Regions from separate parts of the Saccharothrix saharensis genome, predicted to be linked through region 1. Evidence: riboswitches for the same ligand, from Rfam matches in the RefSeq annotation. Region 1 holds a riboswitch; the other holds the start of a gene.
The links. A riboswitch is a leader RNA that binds a small molecule or an ion and turns the genes downstream of it on or off. The one in region 1 is predicted to bind glycine.
Positions count from the first base shown of each region.

Region 2: another riboswitch for glycine. It lies ahead of gcvP (aminomethyl-transferring glycine dehydrogenase); the one in region 1 lies ahead of gcvT (glycine cleavage system aminomethyltransferase GcvT).

Region 1 covers NZ_VFPP01000001.1:6,630,526-6,634,548, forward strand. The annotation lists gene FHX81_RS30245 (helix-turn-helix transcriptional regulator) at 1-450, shown strand, start outside; gene FHX81_RS30250 (hypothetical protein) at 561-959, shown strand; gene FHX81_RS30255 (DUF3817 domain-containing protein) at 975-1,277, shown strand; glycine riboswitch at 1,341-1,428, shown strand; glycine riboswitch at 1,430-1,524, shown strand; gene gcvT (glycine cleavage system aminomethyltransferase GcvT) at 1,653-2,753, shown strand; gene glyA (serine hydroxymethyltransferase) at 2,768-4,023, shown strand, end outside.
Region 2 covers NZ_VFPP01000001.1:6,931,901-6,935,923, reverse strand. The annotation lists gene gcvP (aminomethyl-transferring glycine dehydrogenase) at 1-1,664, opposite strand, end outside; glycine riboswitch at 1,820-1,910, opposite strand; gene FHX81_RS31695 (MerR family transcriptional regulator) at 2,002-2,568, opposite strand; gene FHX81_RS31690 (bifunctional nuclease family protein) at 3,380-3,853, opposite strand; gene ftsR (transcriptional regulator FtsR) at 3,998-4,023, opposite strand, start outside.

The DNA.
Region 1 (4,023 bases):
TGGGCGGCTGAGCGCTCGGACGACGCCGAGCTGCAGGAGGTGAACCGGATCAAGGACGCGTGGCTCGCGGAAGCCCCGCCGTCCGCGCCGGGGATCCCCGTGCAGCGGGCGAATGGCGGTCCCCGCGGCCTGGTGAAGGTCGAGTCCGCGGATCCGGCGTACGTGGCGGCGATGCGGAAGCGGGCGCCCGAGGTGCCCGACGCCCTGCTCGCGGCCGCCGCCAGCTACTGGCAGCTGGTGGGTGACCTGTCCGAGGCGGAGCAGTGGTGGGACGTGGGCATCAGCCCGCTGGACCAGCGCGCTCTGGACTACCGGGCGGCCGGGCTCACGCCCGCCGACCTCGGTCGTCGCCTCGGCCCGATGACGGTGCTCCAGCACCTGCGTCGGGGTAGCGCGGCGGCCTGGTGCGTGGCCAGGCTGCAGAGGCAACGCCGGGACGGCGTGGCCTAGGTCCGACGAGTCGGGGCGGGCTCCTGGGGTTCGGGAGCCCTCACCTTCCAGGGGCGGGCTCCTGTGCGGGGAGCCCCGGCCCTGTGCGACGCACGAAGTACCCTTGAGGCGTGCGAGGCCTCATCACCCCCCGGCGGCTCGCGATCGCGGCCGTCTGCCTGGCGTCGCTGGTCGTGTGCTGCGGCCTGGCGTACTGGCAGTGGGAGCGGTTCTCCGAGGCCGGTGGCACCTTCCAGAACCTCGGGTACGTCTTCCAGTGGCCGCTGTTCGGCCTCTTCCCCGCGTTCATGGTGTGGCGCATCCGCAGGCTGGACGCCCGCCGCAAGGCCGAGGACGCCGCCGCGGCGAGCGGTGCCGCCGACGGGGCCGCGCCGGAGCCGGTGGCCGTGCCGTCCCGGCCGGTCGTTACCGTTGAGCCCGTCAGAGCACCCGCGCACGACGACGAGGACGACGAGCTCGCGGCCTACAACCGCATGCTCGCCGAGCTCCACGCGCGGGACCAGCGGTGAAGCGAAGGTAGGGCGATGAGCGGCGCGTTGACCAGGTTCCGGTTCATGGCTTACGTGGTCGGTGTCGGCCTGCTGCTGCTCGTGGTCGCGATGATCGCCAAGTACGCGGGCGGCACCGAGGGCATGATGCAGGTCGTCGGCCCCGTGCACGGCTTCCTGTACGCGGTGTACCTGGTGCTCACCGTCGACCTCGCGCTCAAGGCCCGGTGGTCGATCAAGGGCACGGTGCTGGTGCTGCTCGCGGGCACGATCCCGTTCGTGTCGTTCTACGCCGAGCGCAAGGTGGTCGAGAGCGTCCGGGCCGAGAAGAGCCTGTGACCGGGGTTGACCCCGCCCGCCGGCCACCCCTAGCGTCTGGCGGTACCAACTGAACACGGCCGTCGATGTCGAGCGGGAGAGTCCCCGACCGGGGCGCCGAAGGAGCAACTCCTCCCCGGAATCTCTCAGGCACAGGTACCGCCCGACGAAGGCAACTCTGGAAAGCAGGCGCACCCGGTGCGCCTCGCCCACGGTGCAAGCCGCCCTCACCCGGTGGCGAAGCTCTCAGGCTCATGGCAGAGGGGGAGGCTCACTCGACGAGGAGTCTCCGATGTGCCGTGTCATCCTTTCGCTCGTGAATCTCTCGGACGTGCCCGCCCGCCGACCCGACCGGTCGGCGCCTCGGCATGCCCGCACCCAGGGAGGACCCGCCTGATGGAAAGCCGCCGCACGCCCCTGCACGCCGAGCACGAGGCGCTGGGGGCCATGTTCACCGACTTCGCGGGCTGGCGGATGCCGCTGCGCTACGACAGCGAGCTGGCCGAGCACCACGCGGTGCGCACGTCGGCGGGCCTGTTCGACCTGACCCACATGGGTGAGATCGTGCTCACCGGCCCGGAGGCCGGCGCCGCGCTGGACCACGCCCTGGTCGGCCACGCGTCCGCGATCGGCGTCGGTCGCGCCCGCTACACGATGATCTGCGAGGCCGACGGCGGCGTGGTCGACGACCTGATCGTCTACCGCACGGGCGACGAGGAGTACCTGGTCGTCGCGAACGCCTCGAACGCCGCCGTCGTGCACGAGGCGCTGGTCGAGCGGGCCAAGGGCTTCGACACCACCGTCGAGGACAGGTCCACCGACTACGCGCTGCTCGCCGTGCAGGGCCCGAAGGCCACCGCGATCCTCGCCGGCCTCACGTCCACCGACCTCGGCGCGGTGAAGTACTACGCCTCGTACCCGACCGAGGTCGCGGGCAAGCCGGTGCTGCTCGCGCGCACCGGCTACACCGGCGAGGACGGCTTCGAGCTGTTCGTCGCGCCGGCCGACGCCGCGCACGTGTGGCGGGCGCTGCTGGAGGCGGGCGCGCCGCACGACCTCAAGCCCGCGGGCCTGGGCTGCCGCGACACGCTGCGGCTGGAGGCGGGCATGCCCCTGTACGGCAACGAGCTCGGCCGCGACCGCACGCCGTTCCAGGCGAACCTCGGCCGGGTGGTGAAGCTGGACAAGCCGGGCGACTTCGTCGGCCGCGACGCCCTGGCCGCCGTCGCCGAGCAGGGCGTGGGGCAGGTCCTGGTCGGCCTGAAGACCGCCTCGCGCCGCGCGCCCCGGCACGGCTACCCGGTGCTGGACGCCTCGGGTGCCCGCATCGGCGAGGTGACCAGCGGCGCGCTGTCGCCGACCCTCGGGTACTCGGTGGCCATGGCGTACGTCACGGTCGGCCACACCGAGCCCGGCACGCAGCTGTCCGTCGACGTCCGGGGCAGGCACGAGCCGGTCGAAGTCGTCGCACTGCCCTTCTACAAGCGCACCTCGTAAGGGAGACCCCACACATGTCCGAGCACTTCAACACCTCCCTCGCGGAGTTCGACCCGGAGGTCGCGGACGCCGTCGCCGCCGAGCTGCACCGGCAGCAGAGCACGCTGGAGATGATCGCCTCGGAGAACTTCACGCCGGTGTCGGTGCTCCAGGCGCAGGGCTCGGTGCTGACGAACAAGTACGCCGAGGGCTACCCCGGCCGGCGCTACTACGGCGGCTGCGAGAACGTCGACGTGATCGAGCGGCTGGCGATCGAGCGGGTCAAGGCGCTGTTCGGCGCGGGCTTCGCGAACGTGCAGCCGCACTCGGGCGCGCAGGCCAACGCGTGCGCGATGTTCGCCCTGCTCCAGCCGGGCGACACGATCCTGGGCCTGGACCTCGCGCACGGCGGCCACCTGACCCACGGCATGCGGATCAACTTCTCCGGCAAGCTCTACAACGTGGTGCCCTACCACGTGTCGGCGGAGGACGGCCGGGTCGACATGGCCGAGGTGGAGCGGCTGGCGGCCGAGCACCGGCCGAAGCTGATCGTGGCCGGCTGGTCGGCGTACCCGCGGCAGCTCGACTTCGCGGAGTTCCGCCGGATCGCCGACTCGGTGGGCGCGTACCTGATGGTGGACATGGCGCACTTCGCCGGCCTGGTGGCGGCGGGCCTGCACCCGAGCCCCGTGCCGCACGCGCACGTCGTCACGACGACCACGCACAAGACGCTCGGCGGCCCGCGTGGCGGAGTGATCCTGACCAACGAGGCCGACCTGGCCAAGAAGATCAACTCGGCGGTGTTCCCGGGCCAGCAGGGCGGTCCGCTGGAGCACGTGATCGCGGGCAAGGCGGTGGCGTTCAAGCACGCCGCGTCGCCCGAGTTCGCCGACCGGCAGCGGCGCACGGTCGAGGGCGCGAAGATCCTCGCCGACCGGCTGTCCCGGCCCGACGCCGCCGCGGCGGGTGTGAAGGTGCTCACCGGCGGCACGGACGTGCACCTGGTGCTGGTGGACCTGGTGGCGTCCGAACTGGACGGCAAGCAGGCCGAGGACCGCCTGCACGAGGTCGGGATCACGGTCAACCGCAACGCGGTGCCGAACGACCCGCGTCCGCCGATGGTGACCTCGGGCCTGCGGGTGGGCACGCCCGCGCTGGCCACCCGCGGTTTCGGCGCGGCGGACTTCACCGAGGTGGCGGACATCATCGCGACGGCGTTGCAGCCCTCGCCGGACCTCGCGGAGCTGCGCGCGCGGGTCGAGGTGCTGGCGGCGAAGCACCCGCTGTACCC
Region 2 (4,023 bases), 300 kb from region 1:
AGGTCACCGACGATGCTCAGCAGCCCCTCGGCGTCCGACGCGGGCGCGAACGGGTGCAGGTCCGCGAACTCCGGCCACGTCACGGGCTCCATCTCGGCCGTGGCGTTGAGCTTCATCGTGCACGAGCCCAGCGGGATCATGCTGCGGTCCAGCGCCACGTCCTTGTCCGACAACGACCGCAGGTACCGCAGCAGCGCGGTTTCGGAGCGGTGCGCGTGGAACACCGGGTGGGTCAGGTAGTCGCTCGTGCGGCGCAGGTCCGCGGGGATGCCGTCGGCGGTGTCGGCGTCCAGGCCGTCCACGTCGGCGACGGTCACGCCGAACGCCTTCCACACCAGTTCCAGGTGCTCGCGCGTGGTCGTCTCGTCGCACGCGATGGACACCACGTCGGCGTCCACCTGCCACAGGTTCACGCCGAGGTCGCGCGCGGCCGAGACGACGGCGGCGGCACGGCCCTCGACGCGCGCCCGCACCGTGTCGAAGAACTCGCCGTGCACGATCTCGACGCCGCCCTCCAGCAGGCCGGCGGCGAGCACGGTCGCCATCCGGTGCGCCCGGGTCGCGATCGCCTTCAAGCCCTCCGGACCGTGGTACACCGCGTACATCGAGGCCATCACCGCGAGCAGCACCTGCGCGGTGCAGATGTTGCTGGTGGCCTTCTCGCGACGGATGTGCTGCTCGCGCGTCTGCAGCGCGAGGCGGTAGGCGAGCGAGCCGTCCGCGTCCACGGACACGCCGACCAGCCGGCCGGGCAGCTGCCGCTCCAGGCCCTGGCGCACGGCCATGTACCCGGCGTGCGGCCCACCGAACCCGATCGGCACGCCGAAGCGCTGCGTGGTGCCGATGACGACGTCCGCACCGATCTCGCCCGGCGGGCGCAGCAGCGTCAACGCCAGCAGGTCCGCGGCGACCACGGCCTGCGCACCCGCCTTGTGGATCTCCTCGATGACCGACGCGTGGTCGAGCACCACGCCGGACGCACCGGGGTAGGACAGCAGCACGCCGAAGAAGTCGCCGCCCAGGCCGAGCCCCTCGATGCCCTGCGACAGGTCGGCGGTGACGATCTCGATGCCCAGCGGCTCCGCGCGCGTCTCGATGACGGCCAGCGTCTGCGGCAGCGTGTCGGCGTCGACCACGAACTTGTTCGACTTGGCCCGACCCGCGCGGCGGACCAGCGTCATCGCCTCGGCGGCGGCCGTGGACTCGTCCAGCATCGAGGCGTTGGCCAGCGGCAGACCGGTCAGGTCGGCGACCATCGTCTGGAAGTTCAGCAGCGCTTCGAGGCGGCCCTGGGAGATCTCCGGCTGGTACGGCGTGTACGCGGTGTACCAGGCGGGGCTCTCCAGCACGTTGCGGCGGATCACCGGCGGGGTGGTCGTGCCGTAGTAGCCGAGCCCGATCATCTGGGTCATCGGACGGTTGCGCGCGGCGAGGGCGCGCAGCTCGGCCAGCGCCTCGGTCTCGGTGGCGGGCGCGGGCAGGTCCAGCACCAGGTCGCGCTCGCGGATCGACTCGGGGACGGCGTGCTGCGCCAGTTCCTCCAGCGAGCCGACACCGATCACGTCGAGGATGCGGGCCAGCTCGGCGGGCCGCGGGCCCACGTGCCGGTCGGCGAACGGGGTGCCGTGCTCGAGTGCGGCGAGGGGGATGCGGTCCTGCGTCATCGGTGCTGGCCTCCAGGGCTCCGGACAGACTTCTGCCGTTGCCCTCCCCCTCTGTCTTCTGCCCGGTGTCGGGCGCCTGAGAGCTTCACCCGGCTGTCGGGCTTGCACCGTCGGCGGGGTCGGTCGGTCGTGCCCGACCCGCTTTCCAGAGGCGTCTCACCCGCACGGTCCTTGCGCCTGAGAGGTTCCGGGGAGGATTTGCTCCTTCGGCGCCGAGACGGACTCGGACTCTCCCGCACGGGATAAAGCGACTACGCGCGGAATCGTACCCGTCGGAGGGGTGAACGGTACCGCCGGCGCGACGTGGATCTCAGTGCGCGCCGGTCGACCCGCCCGGTCAGCCGATGGCCCTCGTCCGCCGGCGACGGGACAGCTCGTCGTCGGCCGCCTCCACGATCTCGGCCCCGTCCGCCCGTTCGGCGGGGAAGTCGTGGATCGTGCCGCTGATCTCCCGCATCGCGCCGGAGACCGCGATGCCGAACACCCCCTGACCGCCCTGGAGGAGGTCGACGACCTCTTCCGGCGACGTGCACTCGTAGACCGTGGTGCCGTCGCTGAACAGCGTGATGCGGGCCAGGTCCTGCACGCCGCGGCGGCGCAGGTGGTCCACCGCGACCCGGATGTTCTGCAACGAGACGCCGGTGTCCAGCAGTCTCTTCACGACCTTGAGGACCAGGATGTCCTTGAACGAGTAGAGCCGTTGGCTGCCTGAGCCCTGCGCACTCCTTATCGTGGGGTTGACCAACCCCGTGCGCGCCCAGTAGTCCAGCTGGCGGTAGGTGATGCCCGCGATCTGGCACGCGGCGGGGCCGCGGTACCCGACCAGCTCGTCCGGCAGCGAGGAGTCCGGGAACAGCTCACCCTGTTCGCCGGATCCGGCCCGGATGGGCGCTTCCTCGACCACGCCTGCCTCCCCTCGGTCCGGCCACGACGACCGGCGACCAACGTGAAGCCGCCGCGGTGCCCGAATCACACCGTGGCAATTCACCTGAGTTCGACGGTAAGACCGGCTAGGGGGCAGGTCAACGCGACGCGCGGGGCGTGTCTGACCTCAACGTGAGGTAGAGGTTGAGAGAGTCACCCGTCGTAAGCCATTCGGGTGACGTTTAGTGATCGTTTAGCCGAGCAACGTTGACGTTGTGTAATTCAGGGGTGTGACGCCTGATGGTGGCACGCGGGGTTGATCCACAACGCACCGCGCACGCTTGCGAAGGGCCGTTCACGGTGTGGGGCCGGGGTCGCGGCCCTTCGTGGGCGGGGTGGGGTGGGTTCGGGTGAGGGCCTCTTTGTCAAGCACCCGACCCGTCGGACCTGAGCGGGTCGGTGGACCCCTGCGGGGCGGTCGAAGGTCTGAAAGCTCCGAAGCGTCCTCGCCGGACGGGCCCGGGGTGCGGACGGGCCGGGCGGTGCGGGCCGCGAAGCTCCCGCTTCCCAAGTCGAGGGGTTCGTGTCATCCCGCCGAGCTGGCTGTGCCCTGCCGCGCGTGCCGAGGGGGCGTGGTCCACTGATGGCGCACCACTGCTTCCGATGTCGTCCCCTTGACGCGTGTGGCAGCCCGGAGGGAAGTCGGTGGGATGACGCGAAACCCGGACCACCATCCCCATAGGAGATGACGGCGGTCCGGGTCGTCATCCTGCTGGTGCGCCAGTCCGACGAGGACGCTTCGGATCTTCTGATCTTCCGGAGCAGCTCGCCGCGAACGCGGGTCGGTCGGCTTACGTGTCCGCCCCGCGGAAGTCCTCCGGCGAGACCGAGTCGAGGAACTCGCGGAACTTCTCGACCTCGTCCTCCTGCTCGTCGGGGATGATGAGGCCCGCCTCCGCCAGCACGGACTCCTCCGCGTGGATCGGCACGCCGATCCGCAGGGCCAGCGCCACCGAGTCGCTGGGCCGCGCCGAGACGCGGATGTCGCCGTCGAAGACGAGCTCCGCGAAGTACGTGCCCTCCTGCAGGTCCGTGATCCGCACCTGCTCCAACTGCCGACCGAGGGCTCCGATGACGTCCTTGAGCAGGTCGTGCGTCAACGGCCGGGCAGGACGGACACCTTGCTGCTCCAACGCGATCGCCGTGGCCTCGACCGATCCGATCCAGATCGGCAGGTACCGTTCGCCCTCGGTTTCGCGCAGCAGCAGGATCGGCTGGTTGGCGGGCAACTCCACCCGCACGCCGACGACGCGCATTTCGCTCATCGGGTCTCGCCTCCCTCAGCGCGCTGAAATTCTGGCGTCCCCGCTACCTAACGAGGATCCCCCACGTACAGTTTCGACGCTACCCGCCAAGCGGGCTCTGTGCGCAACCGCCCGCCCGCTTCGGATCACGATGCGGACACGCGTTCACCTCGGCGAAACAGGGTTACCCA